Regions from separate parts of the Kocuria sp. CPCC 205260 genome, predicted to be linked through region 2. Evidence: riboswitches for the same ligand, from Rfam matches in the RefSeq annotation. Region 2 holds a riboswitch; each other region holds the start of a gene.

Region 1 (9,508 bases), on a different contig from region 2:
GCGCTGGCGTGCCACTGGTCGAGATCGTGACCCGCCCGATCGTCGGAGCCGGGGACCGCGCTCCGGAGCTCGGCAAGGCCTACGTCAAGGCGATCCGCGAGATCGTGAAGAACCTCGACATCTCGGATGCCCGCATGGAGCGCGGCAACGTGCGCTGCGATGCCAACGTCTCCCTGATGCCCAAGGGCACCACCGAGTTCGGCACGCGCTCGGAGACCAAGAACGTGAACTCCCTGCGCGCGGTCGAGCGCGCCGTGCGCTACGAGATCCAGCGCCATGCCGCGGTGCTCAAGGCCGGCGAGAAGATCGTCCAGGAGACCCGTCACTGGCACGAGGACACGCGCTCGACCACCTCGGGCCGTCCCAAGTCGGACGCCGATGACTACCGCTACTTCCCCGAGCCGGACCTGGTGCCCGTGTGCCCGGATCCCGCCTGGGTGGAGCAGCTGCGGGCCTCGCTGCCCGAGCCTCCGGCGCAGCGCCGCGCTCGCCTGAAGGAGGAGTGGGGCTACTCGGACGAGGAGTTCCGCGACGTCGTCAACGCAGGCGTGACCGAGGAGATCGCCGCCACCATCGAGGCCGGCGCCTCCAAGGCCGCTGCCCGCAAGTGGTGGATGGGCGAGATCGCCCGCCTGGCCAACAACGCGGGCGTGGAGATCGCGGATCTGGGCGTCACCCCGGAGCACGTGGCCGAGGTCGAGTCGCTGATCGGCGAGAAGACCATCAACGACAAGATCGCCAAGCAGGTCCTGGGCCACGTGGCCGAGGGCGAGGGCACCCCGGCGCAGATCGTGGAGGCCCGCGGCCTGGCCGTGGTCTCCGACGAAGGCGTGCTGATCTCCGCGATCGACGACGCCATGGCGCAGATGCCGGACGTCGTCGAGAAGGTCAAGGGCGGCAAGGTCCAGGCCGTGGGCGCTCTGATCGGCCCGGTCATGAAGGCCACCAAGGGCCAGGCGGACGCCGGCCGCGTCCGCGAGCTGATCCTGGAGAAGCTCGGGGTCTCCTGAGCCGTCTCGTGAAGGTCGATCGCGCCCGGGAGCCATGCTTCCGGGCGCGATCTGCACTCCGGCCCGGATCGGCATTTGCGGCCCGACGAACCCTGAAGGAGCACACATGACCACCATCTGGAACTACCGCGGCGACGACCGGGCCCTGTGGGCGGTGATCGCCGCAATCGTCGGCTCCTATGTGCTGGCCATGCGCCTGGCGCGGTGGGATGCCACCTGGCAGTGGGTTCCGCTCGCCCTGCCGGTCGCGGTGCTGCTCATCTGGTTCTTCCTGGCCGAGGCGGGTGTGCGTGATCTGGGGTTCCCCGCGCCCAGGGATCGGGGCAGCGCCGCAGCCGGGCCGCTGGGCGGGGCGAGCGCGCTCGTGATCGGCGCTGCGCTCGGTGGCGCCGGGGCGGCGGTCCTGCCGCTGCTCCAGGGCGGCCAGCCCGAGCTGCTGGGCCAGGCGGCGGTCTCGAGGCTCGGCGGACCGGCGGTGGCCGCTGTGCTGGCTGCGGTCGCTGCGGCGGCGCTGGAGATCGTGTTCCGCGGTGCGCTGCTGCGGCTGGCGATCGCACGGTGGTCGTCAGGCACTGCGATCACGGTCTCGGTCCTGCTGGCGGTGCTCGGGCTTCTGCCCGTCATGCTCACGCGCAGCGCAGGCACCTGGTCCTGGCTGGCGGCCTCGGCGTGCGCGGTGGCGGTGCTGAGCCTGATGCTGGCCTGGGCTGCCGTGCGCACCAGGTCGCTGTGGATGCCCCTGGGCTGGGCGGCGGGACTCGCAGGAACGGGCGCCGCCGTGCTGCAGGGCTGGCCTGCTCAGGCCCTCGGGGCATGGGCCGCCGCCAGCGCCGCTGCCGCTGCCGGTCTCCTGCTGATCCCCGCGGTCCTGGTGCTCGAGCGGGTGCGGCCCTCCGGCTCAGAACGCCGGGCGGCGTGAACGGGCGGATTCCTTCGGCTCAGGCCAGCCCCAGGCGCTCCAGGGCCCAGGCGTCCTCCCACGCGTTGTCGCGCCACTGCTGATAGCGCCCCGAGGCTCCGCCATGGCCGCCGGCCATCTCGATGCGCATGAGGATCTGCTCGCCCTTGTCCGGGTTCTCGTAACGCAGGGCCGCCACCCACTTGGCGGGCTCCACGTAGAGGACGCGGGTGTCGTGCAGCGAGGTCACGGCCAGGATCGGCGGGTAGTCCCTGGCGGAGACGTTCTCGTACGGGGAATAGGCCTTCATGGTCCGGTAGACCTCCGCGGAGTCGAGGGGATTGCCCCATTCCTCCCATTCGAGCGCGGTCAGCGGCAGTTCGGGCATGAGCATGGAGGTCAGCGGGTCCACGAACGGCACCGCGGCCACCGCACCGCAGTACAGCTCGGGGGCCAGGTTCAGCACAGCGCCGACCAGGAGTCCGCCAGCCGAGCCGCCCATCAGCACGACCCGGTCGGCGTCGATGTCCGAGCGCGCGCCCAGGTGCCGGGTCGCCGCGACGACGTCTGTGAAGGTGCGCCGCTTGTGCTCCTTTTTGCCGGACTCGTACCACTGCCGCCCGAGCTCGCCGCCGCCGCGCACGTGGGCGATGGCCCAGACCGCACCGCGGTCCAGCAGCGAGATCCGCGAGTACGAGAACGACGGATCCATGCTGATCTCGTACGAGCCGTAGGCGTAGACCACCGCGGGTGCCGGCTGCGCGGCGTCCCGGCGGCGGATGAGGGTGATCGGGATCCGCGTGCCGTCCTCGGCCTGGGCCCAGTCGCGCTCCACGCTGTAGTCGGCAGCCGAGTAGTCGCCCAGCACCGGCTGCTCGCGGCGCAGGACCGGATCGGGCAGCTCGGTCCCCGGCGCATCCAGGATGAGGTCGAAGACGCGCCGCGGGATCACGAAGGACTCGGCGGTGAAGCGCAGGACGGGGGAGTCCGGCTCAGCGGCGGTGAGGGAGACAGCCGTGAGCTCGCCGGGCACCTCGAGGACATGGGGCTCGGCCTGGCTCTCCGTGCCGAGTCCCTTCAGCGGCAGGATGCGCAGCCCCGGCAGGATGTCCTCACGGACCTCGAGAACCAGGTGATGCTGTGTGGCGGCGAAGCCCAGCACGCGCAGCCCCTCCCTGGGTGCCACGATGTAGATGCCGGGCGGGAATCCGTCGCCGGGCAGTTCCGCCGACTCGCCGGGCAGGTCCGACAGCTCGATCAGGCTCAGGCGCCCATCCGGAGCCTGGCGATCGTGCTGGAGCAGGACGACGTCCCGGCCGTCGATCCGCACGGGCTCCGCCGAGGCGAGAACGCCGGCCCCGCGCGGCACGACCACCTGTGGGGCCTGCTCGCCGGCCTCCTCGATGCGCAGGATCGAGACCTCGGAGTACTCGGAGCACCCGGCCTCGAGCACGAGCCAGCGCCGGTCCGAGGAGAGCTCGGCCCCCAGCCACAGGCCGGGGTCGTCCTCCTGGGCGATGGTGATGTCCTGCTCGAGCGGGGTCCCGAGCACGTGCCGGCGCAGGCGCCAGGGCCGCCAGGTGTCGTCGACCTCGGTGTAGAAGACGGCGTCTCCGGCGGGCGAGAGGAAGGCGCCGTAGGAGGTCTTGGGGATCTCGTCGTCGAGCGTCCGGTCGGCTGCGAAGTCGTGGACGCGCACCGTGAAGCGCTCATCCCCGGTGGTGTCCTCGGCCCAGGCCATCCGGGTGCCGTCGTGGGTGATGTCGAAGGCGCCCAGCGACCAGAACTCGTGCGGCTGCGCCCGGGCGTTGCCGTCCAGGAGGGTCTGCTCGCCGGGCAGGGACTGGCCTGCCACGATCTGCGGCGGCTCCCACCCCTCCTCAGCAGCCGGGACGCGGCACTGCACCGAGTGCTCCCCGCCCTCCACGGTGCGCGTGAAGTACCACCAGTCGCCGCGCCGCCACGGCACCGACAGGTCCGTCTCCTGCACGCGGTTCCGGACCTCCTGGAAGAGCTGCTCGCGCAGCGGGGCCAGCTGGGCGGTGGCGGACTCGGCGTAGGCGGTCTCGGCCTCCAGATGCGCGATGACCTCCGGGGACTCCTTGTCCCGCAGCCACTCGTACGGGTCCAGGAAGGCATCGCCGTGGAACTCGCGGACGTGGTCGCGACGCACGGCCGACGGGGGAGCGAGCGGAAGATCCGAGTTCTGGGAGGTCATGGCGCTCATCGTAGGAACCGGCGCCGACAGCACAGGCCGCTGCCGTCGTGCCCCTGGCCCACAATGGAGCCCATGACCGAACAGCGCTCTCAGGCCCCAGCCCAGCCGTCATTCGGCTCCCAGCGCGCCGATCTGTGGCTGCAGATCCTGCTCGTGCTGGGCGTCTCGCTGGGGGCCAGCGCCCTCTGGTCGCTCCTCGACCTCGCCGAGACGCTGTCCACCAGCTCGATCGCCGAGTCGACGGCCTCCATGAACGCGGCGCAGAGCGGCTTCCCCCTGTTCGACGTCCTGCGCCGCAGCCTCGGGATCCTCTTGGCTCTGGTCCCGCCGCTGCTGGCGCTCTATCTGCTGGCGGGCTCGGCCGGTCAGCTGCGCGGGCTGCTACACCGGATCGGCCTGGACCGCCGAGCCCCGCTGGCGGATCTGGGCCTGGGGACGCTGCTCTTCGCCGTCATGGGCCTGGGCACCCTGGCGCTGTACCAGGCGGGCCGCCAGCTCGGGATCACCGCCGAGATCGTCACGAATGCGGGCGGGACATCCTGGTGGGAGGTCATCCTCCTGCTGGCCTCGGCGCTGCGGCACTCGCTCGTGGAGGAGATCATCGTCGTCGTGTTCCTGGCCGATCGCCTGCTGCGCGTGGGATGGACGTGGCCGGCCGTGCTGATCGGCTCGGCCCTTCTGCGCGGCAGCTACCACCTGTACCAGGGCGTCGGTCCGGCGCTGGGCAACGTGGTGATGGGACTGGTGTTCCTGTGGCTCTACCGCCGCACCGGACGCGTGATGCCGCTGATCATCGCGCACTTCCTGCTGGACGCCGTGGGCTTCCTGGCCGGGCCCCTGCTGTTCTGACAGCGGCCGCCACAGGACGCCGCACGCGGGTTTGCGCCGGAGCCGTGCTCGTCCGAGAATGGAAGGCAGGTCACGAGAGCCAGCGACAAGCCCCAGCTAGCTGGCCGGCAACCCTCCTTCCGCGGTGGGGTGCCCTGGGTGAGGACCGGGCCGGTGCGCAGACGCGCACACGGCAAGCGCGGGTCACGGCACCCGGTCCGACGGGTGCGTCGGACCTCGGTCCGCGGCCCCGGAAGACAAGGAGTCGCCGACATGTCCGCACAGCAGCCCACCCCCTCCGCCCCGCAGGGCTGGAGCTTCGAGACCCGTCAGATCCACGCCGGTCAGGAGCCCGATCCCGTCACCGGCGCCCGTGCGTTGCCGATCCAGCAGACCACCTCGTACGTCTTCCCGGACGCCGAGACCGCAGCCGGTCGCTTCGGGCTCAGCCAGGTCGGGCCCATCTACACCCGACTGACCAACCCCACCACCGAGGTCGTCGAGAACCGCATCGCCTCCCTGGAGGGCGGGACCGCGGCCGTCATGGTCTCCTCCGGGCAGGCCGCCACCACCTACGCGATCCTCAACGTGGCCGGGGCCGGCGATCACATCGTGGCCAGCCCGTCGCTGTACGGAGGGTCGTTCAACCTGTTCAAGCACACGCTGTCCCGGCTCGGGATCGAGACCACGTTCGTCTCCGATCCGGACGATCCCCAGGCCTGGCGCGACGCCGTCCAGCTCAATACGAAGGCCTTCTACGCGGAGTCCATCCCGAACCCCCGCAACGACGTCCTGGACCTGGAGACGGTCTCCGCGATCGCCCACGAGTCCGAGGTCCCGCTGATGGTCGACAACACCATCGCGACCCCCTACCTGCTGCGGCCGTTCGAGCACGGCGCGGACGTGGTGATCCACTCCGCCACCAAGTTCCTCGGCGGGCACGGAACCTCGGTCGGCGGGTTCATCGTGGACTCCGGGCGCTTCGACTACACCCGCTATCCGGATCGCTTCCCGGGCTTCACGGAGCCGGACGAGTCCTATCACGGCCTCGTGTTCGGCGAGGTCTTCGGGGAGAACGGGCCGTTCGGGGCCAACGTGTCCTTCGCGTTCAAGATCCGCACCCAGCTGCTGCGCGACATGGGCGCTGCCATCTCCCCGTTCAACGCCTTCCTGATCGAGCAGGGCATCGAGACGCTGTCGCTGCGCATGGAGCGCCACGTCGCCAACGCTCAGACGGTCGCCACCTGGCTGGAGGCCCACGAGGGCGTCGAATCCGTGTCCTACGCCGGGCTCGAGTCCTCTCCGTGGCACGAGCGTGCGCAGAAGTACGTCCCCGGCGGCGCAGGTTCGATCCTCGGCTTCGAGCTCGACGGCGGCTCGGAGGCCGGCCAGGCCTTCGTGGACGCGCTGAGCCTGCACTCGAACGTCGCGAACATCGGTGACGTCCGCTCGCTGGTCATCCACCCGGCCTCCACCACGCACGCTCAGCTCTCCCCGGAGGAGCAGCTGGCCGCCGGCGTCGCCCCGGGGTTCGTGCGCCTGTCCGTGGGACTGGAGCACATCGACGACATCCTCGCGGACCTGGAGCTCGGCTTCGCCGCGGTCAAGGCGCGCGGCGCAGGGGGAGCGGTCTGAGGTGACCGCCATCCAGAGCACGACCGCGCGCTCGCAGCAGCCCTTCCGCACCGAGGGGCTGCTGCGCCGCGCCCGCATCGGCGACCTCGGGCTGGAATCCGGGGCCGTGCTGCCCGATGTCGAGCTGGCCTACGAGACCTGGGGCGAGCTCGACGACCGCGCCTCCAACGCGGTGCTCGTCGCGCATGCGCTGACTGGAGACACCCATGTCACGCGCGGACGGGTCGCCGAGGACGCCACCTCCTTTGACCGTGTCTCCGCCGAGGCACCGGGCTGGTGGGACGGACTGATCGGGCCCGGGCGGGCGATCGACACCGACCGCTTCTTCGTGGTCGCCATCAACATGCTCGGGGGCTGCTACGGCTCCACGGGTCCGTCGACCCTGATCCCGGAGGGCAGCCCGCGGGCCGGTCTTCCGTGGGGATCGGACTTCCCCGCGGTGACGATCCGCGACTCGGTGCGCGCCGAGCAGCGCCTGGCCGAGCAGCTGGGCATCGCGTCCTGGCGGTTGGTCGTCGGCGGTTCCATGGGCGGTGCGCGGGCCCTCGAGTGGGCCGCCACGTTCCCCGAGCAGGTGCGCGCCTGTGCGGTGATCGCCTCGACCGCCGCCTCGAGCGCCGAGCAGATCGCATGGGGCCAGGCGCAGCGCCTGGCGATCCGCAACGACCCCGACTTCCGCGGCGGCGACTACTACGACGGCGTCATCCCCTCCGTGGGCCTCGGAATCGCACGGCGGATCGCGCACACCACCTACCGCGCGGCACCGGACCTCAATGCGCGCTTCGGCAATGCGGCGCAGGCCGGCGAAGATCCGGGGGCGCCGCTGCCGGGGCGCCGTCGGGGCCGGTATGCGATCGAGAGCTACCTGGATCATCAGGCCGCCAAGCTCGTGGGCCGCTTCGACGCCAACTCCTACCTGGTGCTCAACGACGCCCTCATGGGCCACGACGTCGGCCGCGGCCGCGGCGGCGTCAGGCAGGCGCTCGCGGCCACCACCTGCGACTGGCTCGTGGCCTCGGTCGACTCGGATCGGCTCTACCTGCCCTCGGAATCCGAGGACCTCGCCCGGCTTCTGCCCGGCGACGTCCCCCACCGCACCATACGCTCCGGCGCCGGGCACGACGGCTTCCTGATCGAGCACGAGCAGATCGGCGAGCTGGTCCGAGCCGCCTTCCTCTCCTGAGGGGCCCTACCGAAGCGACGCATCGACCCTCCTCGCCGCCGAGGGGACCCATTCGTCACGATTCACGCCGGATTAGACGTCCGATGCGTCCCGTCGGCGATCCCGTGCGCCCTGTGCGTCCCCTCGGCGTACTGCGCGCACGAGATCCCCGGTCCACACGGAATCCCGGGCAACGCAGATCCGAAGTACGGCGTTCATGCCTCCACAGACGCCCTTTCGGGCACTGGACCGGGGCGACGACGGCGGGGAGCGGATCCGTTCGCATCGGTCGGCGCCGTGATCCGCTGCACTGTCTGCCATGCCGAGACCACGTCACAGTCCACCTGCCTGCCTGCAGGGCCGCGTCTTCACGACCGCCGAGGCTGAAGCGGCAGGCGTCGCCAAGCGTCATCTGTCGGGGAGGCAGTACTGCTCCTGGGGCAAGGGCCTGTGGTCCTGCGCCGATTCGCGCCCTGACCCCCGCACCAGATCCGGTCTGCTGAGGATCCTCCCGGCTCTGCAGCAGGAAGGCTGGGCAGCCAGCCACACGACGGCCGCCATCCTCCACGACTTCCGGCTCCCCGGCAGGCTCGGGCATGTCGGCGGCATCCATCTGTGCTCCTCGACATGATCAAGGCCTCGAGGACACGGCGTCGTCGGGCACCGGAGTCAGTTCCATGCCGAGGATCTCTGGACCGACGGCTCGGTCCGCCTCACGTCCCCGGCCCGAACACTGCTGGACCTGGCCGCATCGACTGACGCTCGCGGTCGGCACGTCATGACTCACCAGCAGCTCGTGGCCGTCATCGACGGTGTGATCTGCGAGCACCGCACGGGCATCAGCCGGGGCGTGCCGGCGCTTCGCAGCCAGAGAGACCTCAGCACCGATCTCGAGCGGTTCGAGAGCCATCGCGGCGTCCGCAGGGTGCGCCAGGCCCTGCTGCGCGCGGTCGCCGGAGTGGACTCGCCGCTGGAGACCTATACGCGGCTCGTGCTGGAGGACCATCGCTTCACCGGGTGGGAGGCTGATGTCGAGATCCGATCCCCGGGTGGCCGTCGGGTCCACCCTGACCTCGCGGATCGCAGGCACCGGCTGGCCGTGCAGGTCGACGGTGCGGTCCACGAGGACCCGCGGCAGCGACTTCGGGATGTGGAGCGGCAGCGGGCTACGGAAGCGGCCGGGTGGACGGAGCTGCGTGTGGTGCACACGGATCTCGACGTCGTGGATCCGACGGATCCTGGATGCGAGCCGAGGATCGTCGCCCTGGTGCGGGCACATCGGCAAGCGGTCCGGGCGTGGGAGCTCGCAGGGCCCTGACGAGCCGCCGCCCGAGTGCGAGATCTCGTGAAGGGACGCGTGCGACACGATTCAGGCGCGGGAAGACGTTCGTTGCGTCCCCTCAGCGGCAGTTCCTCCGCGCGGGAGCGAGAGGAGCGACGGAAGCGGGGCGTGCTGCGCGCGGATGCCATGATGGTCGGCATGAGCGAAAACCCCGTCGTGATGTGGAACCGTGACCCCGCCGAGTCCCCGGAGGCGCCCCTGCTGGTGCTCTTCCACGGCTTCGGCTCGAACGAGCAGGACCTCATGGGCCTGGTGCCGCAGCTGCCGCAGGATTTCGTAGTGGCCTCGGTGCGCGCCCCGCTGGCCCAGCCTCCCGGCTACAGCTGGTTCCCGCTCTACGACGAGGAGGCCTTCGGACCCGAGGCCATCCGCGCCGCGGTCGAGCCGCTCGTGGGGTGGCTGCGGGAGCAGGCCG
Region 2 (9,508 bases):
CACCGGCTTGTCCGCCCAGCGCGGTGCCCGCGAGCGCTTCGAGCTGGCCGGGCGGCTGGTCGGCACCGGCGTGGCCCTGGGCAACGCCTCCATCCCCGTGGCCGTGCTCCTGCGCCTGGTGCGCTGAGCCGTCCTCCCCCGCACTGCAACACCGCCTTCCGCGACCGGGTCCCGGCGCGAGGGCACCGAAGGAGTCCCATGCGCATCACCGGCACCCTGCAGGTCGAGGTCTGGCGCCAGGCCGACGGCGAGTCCGAGGGCGGTTTCGAGACCCACACCGTCACCGGCGTGAGCCCCCAGACGACCGTGCTGGAGCTGCTCGACCTGCTCAACGAGCAGCTGCCCGAGGGCATGGAGCCGATCTCCTACGACGACGGCTGCCGCGAGGGCATCTGCGGCAAGTGCGGCGTCACGGTCGACGGCGTGGCCCACGGCCCCCAGCTCAACCGGGCCTCGTGCCAGCAGCAGGTTGCGGCCTTCACTGACGGCGAGCGCGTGCGGATCGAGCCGCTGCGCGCAGCCGCCTTCCCCGTGAAGAAGGACCTGTCCGTGGACAAGAAGGCCGCGCTGCGCACCGTGGTCAAGGCCGCCGGAGGCCCCGTGGGCATGAAGGCACTGACCGAGGCCGGGTGCATCAGCTGCGGGGCCTGCGTGGCCGCCTGCCCCAACGGCTCCGGCCAGCTGTTCGTGGGCTCGCTGCTCACCGAGCTCCCCCCGCTGGCCAAGGACGACGACGACCGCCGCACCCGCTCCGGCAAGGTGCTCGACGCCGCCGAGGAGAGCTTCGGGCCGTGCTCCACCCTGGGCGACTGCACCGAGGTCTGCCCCGCCGGGCTGCCGCTGGAGAATCTCTCGGCAGTGGCGAGGGAGCATCTGCGCCGTCGTCGCTGAGTCGCCAGGCCGCGGCGGCGGCCTGGCGCTGCGGCGCCGGAGTGCGCCTCCGGGATTCTTGTAGTTACACGCCTGCGCGCCCCTTAGCATTCGCAGTTGCGAACACTCGGGCGGGGTCATATATTTGCATCAGCAACTCACCTCTCCCGCTCGACCAGGAGTCCACGATGCACCCCTATATCCCGCAGGCTCAGCCCTACGCCTACCCGCAGGCCACCTGGTCCCCGAGGCCCTCCGCGCCCGGCAGCGCCGTCACCGCTCTGGTGCTCACGATCCTCGTGCTGGCCGGTGCACTGTTGCTCTCCCCGCTCACGATCCTGTTCTCGATCGGCGCCGCGTCCACAGTCACGGAGCCCGACTTCGGCGGCACCGCCGATCTGGTCGCTGCCATGCTCGTCGCGTTCCTGCCCCTGGGCGCCCCGGCGATCCTGGGTGCGGCGCTGGCCATCTACCCCCGCATCCGCATGCCGCGCGAGATGTACCCGTCCTCCGGGGTGAAGACTGCCGCAACCGTCTTCCTGGTCTTGCATCTGCTCACGCTCGTGCTCGCCGTCATCTTCGGCGTCCTGCCGCAGGTCCTGGTGCTGTGAGCACGGCACCACCGCGTCATGGGGCTTGTGCTGTCGGAGCCTTCTTGTAATTTCAGGACACGTTCAAGAGCGCGGCCTCACGGGCCTGGCCGGCCGCGCAGCAACCCGAACTCGATTCCCGGGTGCTTCCAGAGCAGAACGGGCCTCAGCGCACTCGCTGAGGCAAGACTCGACGGGGTCGCGCTGCGCGGCCCGGAAGGCAGGACCTCATGTCCGACGCACTGCACCAAGCACTGGAGTCGAAGCGCTCCGATCTCGAGCATCTGCATCCCTACAACGTGCCGCTGCACCTCGCACCGGAGGCACCCGTGGTGCCGCCGCGCACGAACCACCGGTGGATCGACTTCGGAGATCGGGAGGCCCGGGAGTGGAGCAGAGTCCTGTTCCTCCTCCCCCGCAAGGGCCACTCAACGACCGTCATGGCCTGCGCGCACAGCGTGTGGCGCTTCGGCAACCTGCCCAACGTGAACAATGCCCCGGAGGTGGCTCGGGCCGCCCGCGCTCTCGGACACACCCCGGAGAGCGCCTGGGAGATGCTGGTGACGTTGATCGTCATGCGCCAGGACCAGGAGCACGACCCGGATGTCGCCTACGACCTGAGGGTCTGGGCCCTGTGGATCGAGCGCATGAACCACCTGGAGGACCCGATCACAGCGGCAAGGCACTGCTTGAAGGCCGTCGGTCAGCGCTGATCGGGGCCCTCGGCGACCGACCCGACGAAACAGCCCTCCTCCCCGCCGCTATGGCTGGGAGGAGGGCTGCGTCGTCGTTCAGCGGCGGAAGCGGGTCAGGCCTTGCCCACGCGCTTCATCTGCTGGGTCCAGAACGCGCCGGTGGTGATCACGTCGGTGCCGTCCCAGGCATCCAGCCCGGTGAGGCCGGGGATGTCGGAGCCGTTGAAGGTGGGCTCCTCACCGCGGCGGCGCTGGGCCTCGTAGTTCTTCATCACCTTGACGGCGACGGGCGCCAGGAGGATCAGGGCGATCAGGTTGATCGTGGCCATGATCGCCATCATCACGTCGGCCAGAGACCACACAAGATCCAGGGCGACCACCGAGCCGACCATCACGGACAGGAGCACCAGCAGGCGGTAGCCGTTCATCACCGCGCGCGAGCGGGTGAGGAACATGATGTTCGCCTCGCCGTAGAAGTAGTTGCCGATCACCGAGCTGAAGGCGAACAGGAAGATCGCGATGGTCAGGAAGTGGACCGCCCAGGTGCCCAGCTGCAGACCCAGTGCCGTCTGCGTGAGCGAGGCGCCCTGGGCAGAGTCGCCGAAGCTCGGGTTGGACAGCAGCACGATGAACGCCGTGACCGAGCAGACGAGCCAGGTGTCGAAGTAGACGCCCAGGGACTGCACGAAGCCCTGCTTGGCCGGGTGAGAGACGGAGGCCGAGGCACCGGCGTTCGGCGCGGAGCCCATGCCGGCCTCATTGGAGAACAGTCCGCGGCGCAGGCCCTGGACGAACACGGCCATGAAGCCGCCCACCACGAACTCGCGGATGCCGAAGGCGCCCAGGACGATGTCGGCGACCATGCCGGGGACCTCGCCGATGTTCAGGACGACGACCAGGAGCCCGAGCAGCACGTACAGGATGGCCATGACCGGCACGACTGCCTGGGTGACCGCGGAGATGCGGCGGGCGCCGCCGAAGATGATGGAGGCGGTCAGCACGACGACCACTGCGCCCACGATCAGCTTGAAGGGCAGGGCCCCGGCGGCCGACGGGTCGATGTCCAGCGAGCCCGACAGCGAGTCCACGATCGCGTTGGACTGCACCGAGTTGAACACCAGGCCGTAGGTGACGGTGATGATCACCGCGAACAGGATGCCCATCCAGTGCTTCTTGAGCCCGTAGGTCATGTAGTAGGCCGGTCCACCGTAGTAGCCGGTCTCGCCCTTGCGCTTGTAGAGCTGGCCCAGCAGCGACTCGACGAACGCGCTGGCGCCGCCGATGGCCGCGATGGCCCACATCCAGAACACGGCGCCGGGCCCGCCCACGCTGATCGCGATGGCCACGCCGGCGATGTTACCCGTGCCCACGCGTGAGGCCGCCGAGACGGTGAACGCGCGGAACGACGAGATCGACTTCTTGCCGTCCGGGTCCTCACCGGGAGGGTCTCGCAGCACCCGGAACATTTCCGGGACGGACCGCCACTGGACCGCCCTGGTCCTGATCGTCAGGTAGATACCCGTGCCGATCAGGATCGCGAAGACGATCCAGCTCCAGATGAAATTGCCGACGCTGCCGACGAGCTCAGTGAGCTGCTCCATGTGCACTCCCGCTTCTCAGAGGAATCTGCCGGAGCGATCACAGGCCGTTCCCAGCAGTTGGAGCAATGTACATCACCCCGGTTTCCGGCGAGTTGCGGCTGGTGCCCCGACTGCCCACGCGAAGCGCCGAGCTCGAGGACCTCAGTCCTCGACGACCCGCACCGCCCCCTTGTCCGCCGAGGTCACCATGGAGGCGTAGGCCTTCAGGGCCTTGGACACCTTGCGCTCGCGCGGCTTGGTCGGCTTCCAGGGGGCCTCGCCCTTCTCGGAGCGACGACGCGCCAGCTCGGCGTCGTCCACATTGACGCGCAGGATGCGGTTCTCGACGTCGATCTCGATCTCATCGCCCTGCTCGATCAGGCCCACGGCACCGCCGGCGGCGGCCTCCGGGGAGATGTGCCCGATCGACAGCCCCGAGGTGCCGCCGGAGAACCGGCCGTCGGTGATCAGGGCGCACTCCTTCCCCAGGCCCAGGCCCTTGAGGTAGGAGGTCGGGTAGAGCATCTCCTGCATGCCGGGCCCGCCCTTGGGGCCCTCGTACTGGATGACCACGATGTCCCCGGACTTCACGTTCTTGGACAGGATCTCGAACACGGCTTCGTCCTGGGATTCGACGACGAACGCGGAGCCCTTGAAGTGGAACAGGGACTCGTCGATGCCCGCGGTCTTGATGATCGCGCCGTCCTCGGCGATGTTGCCGAAGAGCACGCACAGCCCGCCCTCCTTGGTGTAGGCGTGGGCGACCGAGCGGATGCATCCGTCCTGGGCGTCGAGGTCGTGATCCTCGTACTCGTTGGCCTGCGAGAACGCCTGCGTGGTGCGCACCCCGCCCGGGGCGGCCAGGAAGTGGTGCTTCGCCTGCTCGGTCGCCTTGCCGGAGCGGATGTCCCACTCATCGAGCCACTCGCCCATGGTGGCGGCGTGGACGGTGTGGACGTCCTCGTCCAGCAGCCCACCGCGGCGCAGCTCGCCCAGGATCGCGGGGATGCCGCCGGCCCGGTGGACGTGCTCGATGTGGTACTTCGTGGAGTTCGGGGCGACCTTGGCCAGGCAGGGCACGCGCCGGGAGATCTGGTCGATGTCCGACATGGTGAAGTCGACCTCGGCCTCCTGCGCGGCGGCCAGGATGTGCAGCACCGTGTTGGTGGACCCGCCCATGGCCACATCCAGGGTCATGGCGTTGGCGAAGGCCTCCGGGGTGGCGATCGAGCGCGGCAGGACGGAGTCGTCGTCGTCCTCGTAGTAGCGCTTGGCCGAGGCCACGATCCGGGCGCCGGCCTCCTCGAAGAGGCGCTTGCGATTGATGTGCGTGGCAAGAGTGGTGCCGTTGCCCGGAAGGGACAGGCCCAGGGCCTCGGTGAGGCAGTTCATGGAGTTGGCCGTGAACATGCCCGAGCACGAGCCGCACGTGGGGCATGCGGACTCCTCGATCAGCGCGAGCTGGTCATCGGTCACGGACTCGTCCACGGCCAGGGACATGGCGTCCACCAGGTCCACGCGGTGCTCCACCACGCCCTCCACGCCCTCGCCGGACTCCATGGGCCCGCCGGAGACGAAGATCGTGGGGATGTTCAGGCGCATGGCGGCCATGAGCATGCCCGGGGTGATCTTGTCGCAGTTGGAGATGCACACCAGGGCGTCGGCGCAGTGCGCGTTGACCATGTACTCGACCGAGTCCGCGATGATGTCGCGGCTGGGCAGCGAGTAGAGCATGCCGTCGTGGCCCATGGCGATGCCGTCGTCCACGGCGATCGTGTTGAACTCCTTGGCGACGCCGCCGGCCTCCTCGACCGCGCGCGCCACGAGCTGGCCCATGTCCTTGAGGTGGACGTGACCGGGCACGAACTGGGTGAAGGAGTTGGCGATCGCCACGATCGGCTTGCCGAAGTCCTCGCTGCCCATGCCGGTGGCGCGCCACAGCGCGCGGGCGCCCGACATGTTGCGGCCGGTGGTGGAGGTGGCGGAACGAAGCTGCGGCACGGTTCTCTCCTCTGGTGCCGCCGCGGCAGGAGACCGCGGCGGACGACGGATGCGAGCGGGCAGGCGGACTGCGGCCTGCACTGCCCCGATTCTCTCGTGAACGCGCCTCGGAGCGGAAATCTTCCGACGCAGGGCTTGCCGTATCGCCCCATCCGGGTATTTTCTATAGTGAACACTCGAGCTCGACCGCCCTTCCTCGCGAAAGGACCCTCCCCATGAGCACTCCCACCAACGGATCCCCTCAGGACTCCGGCAGCAACGGCAGCTCCTCCGGCTCCCAGCACTCCGCCCCGAACTTCGGCGGCGGCTGGCAGCAGAACCAGGGCGCGCCGCAGTCCCAGCCCTCGCAGGGAGGCTCCGGCTCCTCGCAGCAGGTCCCGTCCTACGGCGCACCGTCGTCCTCGCAGCAGGGCCAGAGCTCCGGCGCACCGCAGTACCGCCCCGCAGGAAGCGGCAGCTCGCCCCAGTTCACGCCGTCCGGCGGCTACCAGGGCGGGTCGTACGGCAGCTCGCAGGGCAGCCGCCCCACGGGCAAGGGCAAGCCCCCGCTGTGGATGGGCCTGGTCTCGCTGGGCCTGGGCGTACTGCTCGGGATCATCGCGATCATCGTGTTCTTCACCAGCATCGTGGGCGGAGCCAACGACATCGCCGACACCCCGTCCGGCACCACCCGCACGCTCGAGGCGGACACCGAGTACTACGTGTTCGCCACCACCACCGACTCCGTGGACGAGTGCTCGATCTACACGCCGGAGTTCGACACCCTCGAGCTCGAGACCTCGGGCGCGGACCAGACCGCCACGACCGACGGGGAGGAGTTCTCCCTGCTCGGCACGTTCGAGACCAACGAGGCCGGCGAGTACCGCCTCAGCTGCTCGCCCTACGTCTCCAACGACTCGGTCTACATCACCGACGTCGGCGTCGGCGGCATGGTCGGCGGCGCCTTCGCGGGCATCGGCCTGGGCCTGCTCGGCGGCCTGCTGTTCATCGTCGGCATCATCCTGATCATCGTGAACCGGGTCTCGGCCTCCAAGAACGGCCGCTGATTCCGAACGCTCGCCCGCGAGCCTCGGCCCGCCCCGCCCTGCACCGCGCAGGACGGGGCGGGCCTTCTTCTGCCCTGCGTTCGGCGTCGTCGATCTCCCGGGCTCGGAACGTCCGCGGCCCCGGCCGGACCGGCGCGCGGCGCCTTCAGCCGGGATACGATGAGGTGCCGACGTCGACCGCCGGGATCAGCCGCTGCACGCAGGGCTCGGATCCCGTCGACTTCGCAGCGGGCACCGCGGCCCAGGGCCGGCCCGCCGCACCGAGACCCTCGTCAAAGGACCCGCACGTGGCCAAGTCCGCACCCCGTCCGCCCAAGACCGACGACGACGTGGATTTCGCCGTTCCGCTCAAGGACGCCGTCGATCCCCTCGTCCTCGCCCTCGACGTCGGCTCCACCGCCACCCGCGGCAGCCTCCACGACGCCACGGGCACGCCGGTGCGCGGCTACCGGGACAAGATCCCGCACCACTTCACCACCGCCGTCGAAGGCACCAGCACGATCGATCCGGATCAGGTGGTCGAAGAGCTGTGCCGCCTGATCGATCAGATCATCGGCTCGCGCCAGGAGCTCGTCGGCCGGGTGGGCGGCGTCGCGATCGACACCTTCGCCTCCTCCCTGGTGGGCACCGACTCCCGTCGCCGCGCCACCACCACCTGCTACACCTACGCCGACTCGCGCTCCTGCGGGCAACTGGCCGCGCTGCGTCAGGAGATCGACGAGGCCGAGATCCAGCAGCTGACGGGCACCCGCCTGCACACGTCCTATCTGACGCCGCGCTTCCGCTGGCTGCGCGAGACCGAGCCGGAGGCCTTCGCCGCCACGACCCGGTGGATGTCGCTGGGCGAGTACTTCCACCTGCGCCTGCTGGGCAAGGCGCGAGTGGGGACCTCCACCGCCGCCTGGACCGGTCTGCTGGATCGGCGCACCGGAGACTGGTCGGATCGGATGCTCGAGCTGGCCCAGGTCGAGCGGGAGTCGCTGTCGCTGATCGCCCGCCCCAACCAGCCCATCCGCGAGGTGCCCCCGGCCGTGGCCGAGCGGTGGCCGGCGCTGCGCCAGGCCAAGTGGTTCGCCCCCGTGGCCGACGGCCTCAGCGCCAACGTGGGCTCCGGCGGTCGGGATGCGACCACCATGGTCACCTCCATGGCCACCTCCGGGGCCATGCGCGTGCTGCTGCACGAGCAGCCCGAGACCATCCCGTCGGGACTGTGGTGCTACCGCATCGACGACACCCGCTGCCTGCTCGGCGGGGCCATCAACGACGCCAGCCGCGCCGTCACCTGGGCCGAGGAGACCCTGCGCCTGCCCGAGGACCTCTCCCCCGAGGACGTGGCCCAGCGCCCGATCGATCCCACGACCCCGCTGGTCCTGCCGTTCCTCACCGGCGAGCGTTCCACCGGATGGGTGGGCGACGCCCGCGCCGCCGTGCTCGGGCTCTCGGCGGCCACGAGCCCCGAGGACATCCTGCGCGGCGTGATGGAGGGCGTGGTGGCCGCCTACGGCCGCGTGGCCCAGCAGCTCACCGAGGCCTCCGGTGAGGTCGAGCGCCTCGTGACCGCAGGCGGGATGACCCAGTCCGTCCCGGGCCTGCAGCAGCAGCTCTCTGACCTGCTGGGGCGCAGCGCCGTCCAGGCCACCTTCAAGCGCTCGACCCTGCGCGGCACGGCCGTGCTGGCCTCCGAGGTCCTCGCCCCGGACATCGAGCCCGTGGATCCGCCGTACGCGCACACCTTCGACCCGAACCCGGAGGCCCGTGAGCACTGGGATCGGGTCGCCGAGCGCTTCCAGGAGGCCTACGAGGGGCTGTTCGCCTGAGCCGCCTCCCGCGCTGAGCCCTCGGCCCGCTCGACAGCCTGCGCGGCGCGCAGGTGGCCCAGGTGGCTGAAGGCCTGCGGGAAGTTGCCCGCCAGGCGCTGATGCTCGGGCGAGTACTCCTCGGCCAGCAGGCCCAGGTCGCTCGCGCAGCTCTCGAGCCGGTCCAGCGCCCGTCGTGCGTCCTCCACGCGCCCGGAGCCGGCGTACTGCTCGGCCAGCCAGGCCAGGCACAGCAGGAACGGGTACTCGCCGCCCTCCAGCCCGTCGGATCCCGAAGCGGTGCGGTAGCGAGCCACGAAGCCGTGGTCATCGACCAGGTCCTGCTCGATCCGCTCGACCGTGCCCAGCATCCTGGGATCATCGGCGTCGATGAAGCCGGTGTGCGGCAGCTGCAGCAGGGAGGCGTCGACCTCCTGGCTGCCGTGGCCCGGGACGTAGGTCTGGGTGAAGCTGCCCAGCTGCTCGTTCCAGCCCCTCTCCATGATCTCGTCGTGGAGTCGATCACGCAGCTCGGACCATCGCCGAATCTCCTCCGGGGTGGCCAGGACCGGGGTACCGGCGCCCTGGCGCGTCGTCTCGACGGCGCTCTGGTCCTCCACGTCCGGCCAGCCGTCGGCCTCGGCCACGCCGTCGCGGATCTGGCCGTGCTCGTGCACCGCGCGCAGGCCCTCGTTGAACGCCGCCCACATCATCACGCGGCCGTGGGTGAAGAACGCGGGCTCCCCGCGCATCTCCCACAGGCCGTGGTCGGGCTCGTCGATGCGCTGCTCGCAGTAGCGCAGCAGGGTCTTCTGCAGGCCCCAGGACCAGAGGTCCTCCGGCTCGCCGGCGTCGCGCAGCGCGGCCAGGGCGAGCATGACCTCGCCCATCACGTCGGCCTGGTACTGATCCACCGCGCCGTTGCCGATG
Region 3 (9,508 bases), 480 kb from region 2:
GGACTACGCGCAGCACGCCTGGCGCGGACCTCGCTCGTGGGAGCACTCGGAGCGGGTCATCGCCGAGCATCGCGGGCCGAGGGCCTTCCTCCACGACGGGGACACCATCCGCTATGCCTTCAGCGCGCACGACGACCCGGAGGGGCTCTACGGGGAGATCGTGCTGACGCTCGTGGACGCCGAGTCGCGCCAGATCGAGATGGGCTGGGTGGTCAGCCCCGATCATGCAGGCAGAGGCTATGCAGGCGAGGCTGCGATCGCCGCGATCGACGCCTGCTTCGAGCGATTGGACGCCCACCGCGTGTTCGCGCGCCTGGATGCGCTGAACCACAGCTCCATCAAGGTCTGCGAGCGCATCGGCATGCGCAGGGAGGCGGAGCTGCGCGAATCGCACCTGCAGCTGGGCGAATGGCGCACGGAGCTCATCTACGCCGCACTGCGCTCCGACCGGATCAGCGCGGACTGACCTGCCGGTTCGCGCGGCCGTCGCGGAGGAACTCCACCTGCGGCCAACCTCCTGCCCCGACATGGGCCCGTCCCGTGGATCGGGCTGTTCTACGCCCTCGGGCGCAGCCGCTGTCGGACGTCGCCGCTCGGGTCCCCGGTCCGTCAACGCGCTGTGCGTCGGGATTCCATCTCCAGCAGCTCCTGCTTGCGCTCGATGCCGCCGGCATAGCCGGTCAGCACCCCTGTAGAGCTGAGCACCCGGTGGCACGGCACGATCACCGACCACGGATTCCGGCCCACCCCCTGTCCCACCGCCTGGGCCATCCCGGGATTGCCGAGCTGCTGCGCCAGCGCGCCGTAGGTGGTGGTGGTCCCGAACGGGATCTCCTGCACCGCCTTCCACACCCGCGGGCGCAGGGGCTGCGGGCGGTCGTCGAGGGCCAGCGGCAGATCGAACCCGCGTCGCCGACCGGCGTACCAGTCTTCGAGCTGCTCCTGCGCCTCGCTCAGCAGGGCATGATCACCCTCCATGCCGAGGGTCTCGTCGTCCGGGAAGTGCTTCTGGTCCTCGAACCAGCATCCCGTGATCGCAGGCCGGCCGTCGTGCGGGCCGACAGCCACGACCATGCGCCCGAGCGGCGTCTCCACCCAGCGGTGCATGCGCGCCACGGGCTCCGGCAGCTCCATGCCGCGCGGAGGCGCAGGAGTCGGCTCGGGGATTCGTCGGGCGGCGCGCCCTGAGGTGTCGAAGTCGCTCATGAGCACCATGGTGCGGCCATGTCCCCGCACGCGCAACGGCCGGGCCCTCCGCAGCGGAGGGCCCCGCCCGTCGTCGTGGAATTCCGGCCGCCGCGCACGACGGGTGCCGGAGGATCCGGTCTCAGCTGAGGATCGGGATCTGCATGGGGTACTTGTACGCCAGGCCCTTGTTCGCCTGCATGGCGCCGAGGACAGCGAACACGATCGACAGGATGCCCAGGACGGGAAGCAGGAAGAGGGCCAGGCCGAGGGTGGGAATGGCCAGGATCCAGATCACGACGTTGAGCGCGAACACGATGACGTTGAAGTTGAAGGCGCCCGCGGAGGCATTGCGCACCAGCGGGTCGCGGTCCTTGAAGATGAACCAGATGATCAGCGGTGCTGCGAATCCGATCCAGCCGGCCGAGAACAGGAACAGCACCGGAGCTGCGATGTGGGAGATCAGCGCCCAGGTCCGGGCGTCCGAGGGGCTCAGCGGCTGGCCGCCCTGCTGGAAGGTGGCCTGCCCGTAGTTGCCCTGGGCCGTGTACTGCTGTCCGCCGCCCTGCGGCTGGTCGTAGGCGCCCTGGCCTCCGTAGTCCGGATGCTGGCGCTGCTGCCCGGCTCCGGGGCAGCTGTAGCCCGGCTGCCCGTAGCCCTGCTGCGCGCCGGGGTCCCCGGAGGGCTGGCTGCCCGGCTGGCTCTGATTCGGGCCCCACGACGGCTGCCCGGACTGCTGGCGGTCGCGGCCCTGCCCGAACGAGGGGGCCTCGTGCTGCTGTCCGCCCGGGGCGTTGCGGCCGTCCGATCCGGAGGCCGGGTTCTGGGGATCCTGCGAGCTCATGAAGGCTCCTTCATATGGCGCTTGCATGGGGACCCGCGCGATGGCCGAGCCGAACGCGACGAGGCTGCTGCCCCCAGTGTAGGCAGAGCCCTGCGATCGGCGTCAGGTGACGGCGATCGCAGGGCTCTGCCGGAGCCGGGGAGGCCGCCGCGTCAGCCGCAGTGCCGGATGAGCGCGCCGCCTGTCAGTCGCCGAGCCGGGCGAGCGCAGCGCCCGTCAGGCGACGAAGGCACGCTCCAGGTCCTCGAGGTGGTCGTCGAGGTCCTCGATCCCGACGGAGAGCCGGACCAGATCCACCGGCACCGCCAGCGACGTGCCAGCCACGGATCCGTGCGTCATTTCGGAGGGCCAGCAGATCAGCGATTCGACCCCGCCGAGGGAGACCGAGAGCTTGTACATCTTCGTGGACTCCGCGAAGCGCCGGGCCGCAGCCTCTCCGCCGTGCACGCGGAAGGAGACCATGCCACCGAAGCCGTCCATCTGCCGTGCGGCCAGCTCGTGGCCGGGGTGCTCGGGCAGTCCGGGGTAGAGCACCTGCGCCACCTCTGGGCGCCCGATGAGCCACTCGGCGATCCGGCCTGCGGTCTCCTGATGGCGCTGCATGCGCAGCGACAGGGTCTTCAGCCCGCGCGCGGCCAGGAAGCAGTCCTGGGGCCCGGCGACCGCCCCGCCGGCGAACTGCTGGAAGCCCACGAGCTCGGCCAGCGTTCCTCCGGGCGAGAAGCCGCCCACGGCCTCGACCTCCCAGGCCCGGTCCGAGACGACGACCGCCCCGCCCAGCACGTCCGAGTGCCCGCCGATGTACTTGGTGGTGGAGTGCACGACGACGTCGGCGCCGAACTCCAGCGGACGCTGAAGGTACGGCGAGGCGAAGGTGCTGTCCACGATCAGCAGCGCCCCGGCATCCTGGGCGATCTGGGCGATGCCCGTCAGATCGGCGATGCCCAGCAGCGGATTCGTGGGGGTCTCGACCCAGATCACCCGCGTGCCCGCCTCCACAGCCCCGCGGACCGCATCGAGCGAGGTGACGTCCACCGGCGTGTGCCGGATCTGCCAGGGAGCCAGGACCCTGGTGATGAGCCGGTTGGTGCCCCCGTAGCCGTCGGCGCCCAGGACCACATGGTCTCCGGGGCGCAGCACCGAGCGCAGCAGCGCATCCTCCGCCGCGATCCCGGAGGCGAACGCGAAGGCCTGCTGCCCGCCCTCGAGCGCGCACAGCTGCTCCTCGAAGGCATTGCGGGTGGGATTGGAGCCGCGGGAGTACTCGTGGCCGTCGCGCAGGACGTTGATGCCGTCCTGGACGAAGGTGGAGGTCTGGTAGACCGGCGGGATGACCGCACCGGTCAGTCGGTCCGGCTCCTGGCCGGCGTGGACGGCGCGCGTGGTGAACCCGCTCATGCCTGCACCTCCTGGCGCTGGTCGCGGCGCGCGCCGCTCGGCTCGTCCTCGGAGCGCACCGGGGCGCCGTCCGTCGACGGTCCCGGGGCACCTTCTGCGGCCGGGATCTCAGCGCCGCGCGCGGCCTCGACGCGCAGCAGCTCATCGAGCGAGGACTGCAGATCGGCGATCAGGTCGTCGACCGCCTCCAGCCCGATCGACAGCCGCAGGGTCTGCCAGCTGATCCCGCCGGCCAGTCGCTGCTCCTCCGAGAGACGGCAGTGGGTCATGGCCGCGGGATGGTTGATCAGCGAGCGGACGTCGCCGATGTTGGCCACCAGCTTGAAAAGCCGCAGGGAGTCGACGAATCCGGCCACTGCGGCATCCGAGCACTCCAGCTCGAAGCCGAAGACCGACCCGACGCCCTGGGGGAAGTCGCGCTCGGCGATCTCCCGATCGGCGGAGCCCTCGATCAGGGGGTGGTGCACGCAGCGCACCGCCGGATGCGTGCTCAGGAACTCGGCGATGCGAGCGGCGCTGTCCGAGTGGCGGCGCATGCGCAGGTCCAGCGTCTCGAGGCCCTGGATGATCTGGGAGGCGTTGAACGGCGAGAGCGTCAGACCCAGGTCGTGCACGAACTTGGCCCGGCACAGATGCAGGAACGGCGAGCCGCCGCGCAGCTTCTCGCACAGGCTGATCCCGCCCCAGCGCGCTCGCGGCTCGGTGAACTGCGGCCAGCGAGCGGCCTCGGCCTCCCAGTCGAAGCGACCGGAGTCGATCACGACGCCGGCCAGCGACGTCCCGTGCCCGCCGAAGAACTTGGTGGCCGAATGCACCACGATGTCCGCCCCGTGCTCGAAGGGCCGGTACAGGATCGGCGTGGCCAGGGTCGAGTCGACGATCACCGGGATCCCCCGCTCATGGGCGATGCGGGAGATCGCGTCCAGATCCGCCAGCGTGGCCAGCGGGTTGCCGATGGACTCGAGGAAGAAGCCCCGAGTGTCCTCCGTGATCGCCTCCGACCAGGCCGAGGGGTCAGCGGGATCGACGTAGGTGACGGTCGCGCCGAGATCGGCCAGCGTGTCACCGAGCAGGTCGACGGTGCCGCCGTAGATCTTCTCCGAGACCACCAGGTGCTTGCCGGGGCCCGTGCTGATCAGCGCGAGCAGGGCCGCGGCGACGGCGGACTGGCCCGAGCCCATGGCCACGGCTCCCACTCCGCCCTCGAGATCGGCGACCTTCTGCTCCAGGACGGCGACCGTGGGGTTGCCCGTGCGGGAGTAGGTGAAGCCCGGGGTGGTCTGGGCGAACATGGCGGCGGCAGCCGCGTGGTCCGGGAATTCGAAGGCCGAGGACTGGTAGATCGGCACCGGCAGCGTGGCCTGGGCGGGGGCGGCAGGGGCGCCCGGATCGGATCCTGTCCGGCCGGCGTGGATCTGGCGTGTGGCCAGCGAGGTCGAGCTCTTGAGCTCGTCGCAGGGCGAGGACGTCATGAGAGGTGTCTTCCGTGACGGGGTGCTCTTGACCTGCACGTCCCGCCGGAGCTTGTTCGTGCGCTGCGTCAGGTGCAGGCCGCTTCGTCATCCGAACCACCCTTGAACATGGGGTTGGTGCACAGCCAAGTCGGAGCTTGGCAGCTGTGTCTCGTGAAGCCGGTCCCATACTAGCACCCCACCGATCGAGCCGTCAGGACCTCCGTGCGGGCGGGACCAGCAGCAGGACCGCCGCGACCATGGCCGCCGCGCCGCCGAGGGCCAGCGGGATGCCGAGCAGGAAGCGGACCTCCAGCACGGCTGCGGAGAAGACGAGGACGGCCGCTGCGAGGATGCGGACCCACGCCCGTCCGTCCGGCGATGAGGAGCGATCGGGACTCGAAGCTCGCAGCGGCGCGGATCCGTCGGCTCGGGGCGCGCTCGAGGGCCGCTCACCCGAGGGCGATCCTCCGGCTGCGGGCCCCTCCGGTTCGGGCTCGCGGGCGACGATCCGCCCCGCCACGGCCTCCAGGACGCCCAGCGGACGCACGACCAGCAGGACCATCGCCCAGCACAGCAGCCCGATCGGCAGGCGCCACAGCCACCACTGCGCCGAGCCGGGCACCGGATCCGGGCCGCCGAGCAGCCACCACACCGCCATCACGGCCACGATCACCGGCAGGTGCCACAGGTACAGGGTCGTGGCCCGCGAGCCGACGACCCAGGCGACGGCCTGCGCGGGACGCCATCGCATGAGCCGCTCGAGAGCCGGCGAGCACAGCTGCAGGACGCAGGCCTGAGCCGCGCCGAGGGCGATCATGCACAGCGTGGGCGGGTTCAGGGCCGACAGTCCGTCCGCACCCCACCAGGGCAGGCTCGTCAGGCAGAGCATCACCAGGACCGACAGGGCCGTGATCCCGAGCAGTCTTCCTGCCGAGGCACGAGCGAAGGATCCGTCGTGGCGGAAGAAGCCGATCTGATGGATCGCCAGCCAGACCGGCGCGAAGCCGAGCAGGCCCCACCACGGCTGCTCCGCGGCGATGCGCAGCACCTCGATCGCAGCGCTGAGCCCCACCAGCGCAGCCAGGGTGAGGACGGGCCGGCGATCGTGCAGCCCGTGCAGCAGCGGCACACCGACCAGGCACGCGGTGTAGGCGCCCACGAACCACAGGTGCATCCCGAGCCCCTGAAGCGCCATCGAGGCCCAGTCGGCGGGCATCCCCACGAGCGCCGCGAGGGCGCCGGCCAGCGCCAGGGCGACCCACACAGCGCTCGCCGGCACGACCAGGCGCAGCAGCCGGGCGCGCACCCAGGCCGGCCCGCGGACGCCCTCCGCCGACTGGCGCGACCACGAGATCGCCGAGGCGCACCCTCCCACCACGAAGAACAGCGGCATGACCTGCACGAGCCATGACACCGGGGCGTACCAGGAGGCCTCCGTGGGTGCCATGACGCTGCGCAGCGCGCCCGTGCTCGGATCCGTCGTGAGCGTGACCAGCAGGATGTGGAGCACGACCATGGCGATCAGGCAGGCGACCCGAGCAGCATCCAGCGCGAGATCGCGCTGCGCAGGGATGGTCTGCGCAGCGCGCCGGCCGCGGGAGGTGCTCAGCTTCGTCACGTCTCCGATCGTCACACGGCGGCGGCATCGCAGGTGGCGCGGCGGGTGCCCGGGAGCGCAGCAGCGCGATTGTGACGTCAGAGCGTCTTCTTCCGCAGGTCAGGGGCATCGGATCGCCCCGAGGCCTTCTGCAGGAAGGCCTCCGCTGTTACGGTTACCCAAGAGTCATTTAGATATGGCGGATCGGGCATGAATCCGCCTGGATCCGCGCTGTGGCAGGGCTGAGAGACAGCTCCGCTTCCCCCGGTGGGTCTGTACGCGGCACAGCGGATCGCCTAATCTGGACTCGGGTCGCACCACGATGACGTCGGAGACCCTTCCCCCGCAATTCCGACGATCAGCGCAGGAGCAGCAGTGACTGTCACGAGCACCAGACTGGGCCGGCTGGGGTCTCCCCAGCACCACAAGACGCCCCGCTCCCCCATGTGCCATGAGTGCACCACCGATCTCTACCTCAAGTTCCGGGTCTTCCTGCCCTCCACCCGCAAGCGCAGCCGCGTCCCGGGGCTGCGCCGGATCATGGGCCGCGTGCTGCGCTGCGCGGTCCGCTCCGGCGGACGCGTCGAGTACTTCTGCCAGAAGTGCGGCACGCAGCAGCGCCACCTCATCCCGGAGGGCTGGGAGCCCACCTCCAAGGGCCTGACCCCGTGCGACGTCCAGGACCTGGCCTCGGTGTTCATCGCCCCAGGCGAGTCCCTGCCCACGGAAGAGGTCCGCCAGCAGCTCCTGGGCCCGGAGCCCGCACCGGCCGCCCGAGCGGAGAAGACCCTGAGCCTCCGAGAGAGCCGGCTCCCGGCCTGATCCGGCCCGCGCCGGAGCCGTCGCTCTGCGCACCCGTCGGAGGCAGATGACACAATCAGGAGGTCCCCTCCCGCGGGCGGCTCGAGCGCACCAGCCCTCGCATGCCGCTCGTTCACCGTCGGTTCATTCCGGGGTTGCAGGGTGGACGACGACCTTCTACAGCACCAGCCCGCTCGGCTCGGCGTCGTGATCCTTCCGATCCCCGCGCCGAGAGGCGCACGGAAACGGAGATGACGTGAAGATTGCGATCCTCGGCGGCGACGGATTCTGCGGCTGGCCTGCCGCCCTGCACCTCTCGGAGAGAGGTCACGACGTCATCACCGTGGACAACATGTCGCGCCGTCGGATCGACGACGAGCTCGGCGCGCAGTCGCTGACCCCGATCCGCCCGCTCGTCGAGCGCCTGCGCGCCTGGACCGAGGTCTCCGGCAAGGTCATCGAGCACCGCCACCTCGATGTCGCCGAGGACTACGAGGGCCTGCTGCAGCTGATCAGCGAGGACCAGCCGGACGCCGTCGTGCACTTCGCCGAGCAGCGCGCGGCGCCGTACTCCATGAAGAGCTCGCGCACCAAGCGCTACACCGTGGACAACAACGTGTCGGCCACGCACAACCTGCTCGCGGCGATCGTCGAGTCCGAGCGCGACGTCCACGTGGTCCACCTGGGCACCATGGGCGTCTACGGCTACGGCACCGCCGGGATGAAGATCCCCGAGGGCTACCTGGATGTAGAGATCCCGCACGAGGAGCAGGAGCCGATCCAGCAGCAGATCCTGTACCCGACCAACCCGGGCTCGATCTACCACATGACCAAGTCGCTGGATCAGCTGCTCTTCGCGTTCTACGCCAAGAACGACCAGCTGCGGATCACCGACCTGCACCAGGGCATCATCTGGGGCACCACGACCGCCGAGACCCAGCGCGACGAGCGGCTGATCAACCGCTTCGACTACGACGGCGACTACGGCACGGTGCTCAACCGCTTCCTCATGCAGGCGGCGGTGGGCTACCCGCTGACGGTCCACGGCACCGGCGGGCAGACCCGCGCGTTCATCCACGTCCAGGACATGGTGCGCTGCGTCGAGCTGGCCCTCGAGAACTCCCCGGCCCCCGGCGAGCGCGTCAAGATCCTCAACCAGATGACCGAGACGCACCGCGTCCGCGACCTGGCCGAGCTGATCGCCCGCATCTCCGGGGCCGCCGTGGAGATGGTGCCGAACCCGCGCCAGGAGTCGGCGGAGAACGAGCTGCACGTCACCAACGACACCTTCCTGGAACTCGGCCTGCAGCCGACCACCCTGTCCGAGGGCCTGCTGCACGAGGTCGAGGAGACCGCCAAGCGCTACGCCCACCGCGCGGACCTCTCCAAGATCCCCGCGCGCTCGCTGTGGAACCGGCGCACCCGGGCCGGTGTCCCGGCCTCCGTGGCCCACGAGTCGCAGGGCAGCTGAGCAGCTTGCGCATCGCGCTGTTCACCGAGGTCTTCCTGCCGAAGATCGACGGCGTCGTCACCCGCATCATGCGGACCATGGAGCAGCTGGAGCAGCTCGGCCACGAGGTCGAGGTCTTCGCTCCGGGGCACCCGCCGACGCAGTACGCCGGGCACCGCGTGCACAGCGTCCGCTCGCTGTCGTTCAAGCCCTGGTACCCCGAGATCAGGGTGGGCCTGCCCACCGGGCGCATCGCGACCCGGATGGCCGAGTTCGAACCGGACATCGTCCACGCCGTGAACCCGGTGTGGCTCTCGGCCTACGGCGTGCTCTCGGCTCGCCGGCGCAACCTGCCGCTGCTGGCCTCGTTCCATACGGACGTCCCGCACTACACGGAGGCCCTGGGCCTGAACCTGCTGCGGCACCCGTCGGAGTCGTGGATCCGGTGGCTGCACAACCAGGCCGAGCTGAACCTGTGCACCTCCGGTCCCATGGTGGAACGGGCCCGGACGGTCGGCATCCAGGATGTCGACCTGTGGCCCAAGGGCGTCGACACCGTGGCCTACACGCCCGGGAACGCGGACCGCGCCATGCGCGAGCGGCTCAGCGACGGGCACCCCGAGGCACCGCTGATCGTCTACGTGGGGCGCGTCTCCAAGGAGAAGAACCTCGACGAGCTGCTCGAGCCGATCCGCCGCCTGCCCCAGGCGCGCTTGGCGATCGTGGGCTCCGGACCGCACAAGGAGGCGCTGCAGGAGCAGTTCGCCGGGACGAACACC

The links. A riboswitch is a leader RNA that binds a small molecule or an ion and turns the genes downstream of it on or off. The one in region 2 is predicted to bind S-adenosylmethionine.
Region 1: it holds a riboswitch for S-adenosylmethionine, as region 2 does, so the genes downstream of both, RF645_RS10080 (bifunctional o-acetylhomoserine/o-acetylserine sulfhydrylase) here and RF645_RS04910 (hypothetical protein) in region 2, are expected to answer to the same signal.
Region 3: it holds a riboswitch for S-adenosylmethionine, as region 2 does, so the genes downstream of both, RF645_RS07130 (O-acetylhomoserine aminocarboxypropyltransferase/cysteine synthase family protein) here and RF645_RS04910 (hypothetical protein) in region 2, are expected to answer to the same signal.

The regions. Positions count from the first base shown of each region.
Region 1 is NZ_JAVKPT010000006.1:17,459-26,966, reverse strand. Features, by position in the region: gene gatB (Asp-tRNA(Asn)/Glu-tRNA(Gln) amidotransferase subunit GatB) at 1-1,010, shown strand, start outside; gene RF645_RS10095 (CPBP family glutamic-type intramembrane protease) at 1,117-1,929, shown strand; gene RF645_RS10090 (S9 family peptidase) at 1,949-4,126, opposite strand; gene RF645_RS10085 (CPBP family intramembrane glutamic endopeptidase) at 4,199-4,975, shown strand; SAM riboswitch class IV at 5,044-5,160, shown strand; gene RF645_RS10080 (bifunctional o-acetylhomoserine/o-acetylserine sulfhydrylase) at 5,228-6,589, shown strand; gene RF645_RS10075 (homoserine O-acetyltransferase) at 6,600-7,772, shown strand; gene RF645_RS10070 (endonuclease domain-containing protein) at 8,530-9,069, shown strand; gene RF645_RS10065 (alpha/beta hydrolase) at 9,232-9,508, shown strand, end outside.
Region 2 is NZ_JAVKPT010000002.1:50,298-59,805, forward strand. Features, by position in the region: gene RF645_RS04895 (succinate dehydrogenase) at 1-127, shown strand, start outside; gene RF645_RS04900 (2Fe-2S iron-sulfur cluster-binding protein) at 199-891, shown strand; gene RF645_RS04905 (hypothetical protein) at 1,059-1,481, shown strand; SAM riboswitch class IV at 1,543-1,656, shown strand; gene RF645_RS04910 (hypothetical protein) at 1,691-2,173, shown strand; gene RF645_RS04915 (sodium:alanine symporter family protein) at 2,269-3,756, opposite strand; gene ilvD (dihydroxy-acid dehydratase) at 3,898-5,736, opposite strand; gene RF645_RS04925 (hypothetical protein) at 5,952-6,782, shown strand; gene RF645_RS04930 (gluconokinase) at 6,947-8,599, shown strand; gene RF645_RS04935 (glycoside hydrolase family 15 protein) at 8,578-9,508, opposite strand, start outside.
Region 3 is NZ_JAVKPT010000002.1:528,291-537,798, reverse strand. Features, by position in the region: gene RF645_RS07150 (GNAT family N-acetyltransferase) at 1-466, shown strand, start outside; gene RF645_RS07145 (methylated-DNA--[protein]-cysteine S-methyltransferase) at 610-1,206, opposite strand; gene RF645_RS07140 (DUF4870 domain-containing protein) at 1,328-2,029, opposite strand; gene RF645_RS07135 (cystathionine gamma-synthase) at 2,246-3,427, opposite strand; gene RF645_RS07130 (O-acetylhomoserine aminocarboxypropyltransferase/cysteine synthase family protein) at 3,424-4,899, opposite strand; SAM riboswitch class IV at 4,949-5,058, opposite strand; gene RF645_RS07125 (acyltransferase) at 5,093-6,499, opposite strand; gene RF645_RS07120 (hypothetical protein) at 6,854-7,300, shown strand; gene RF645_RS07115 (NAD-dependent epimerase/dehydratase family protein) at 7,536-8,750, shown strand; gene RF645_RS07110 (glycosyltransferase family 1 protein) at 8,756-9,508, shown strand, end outside.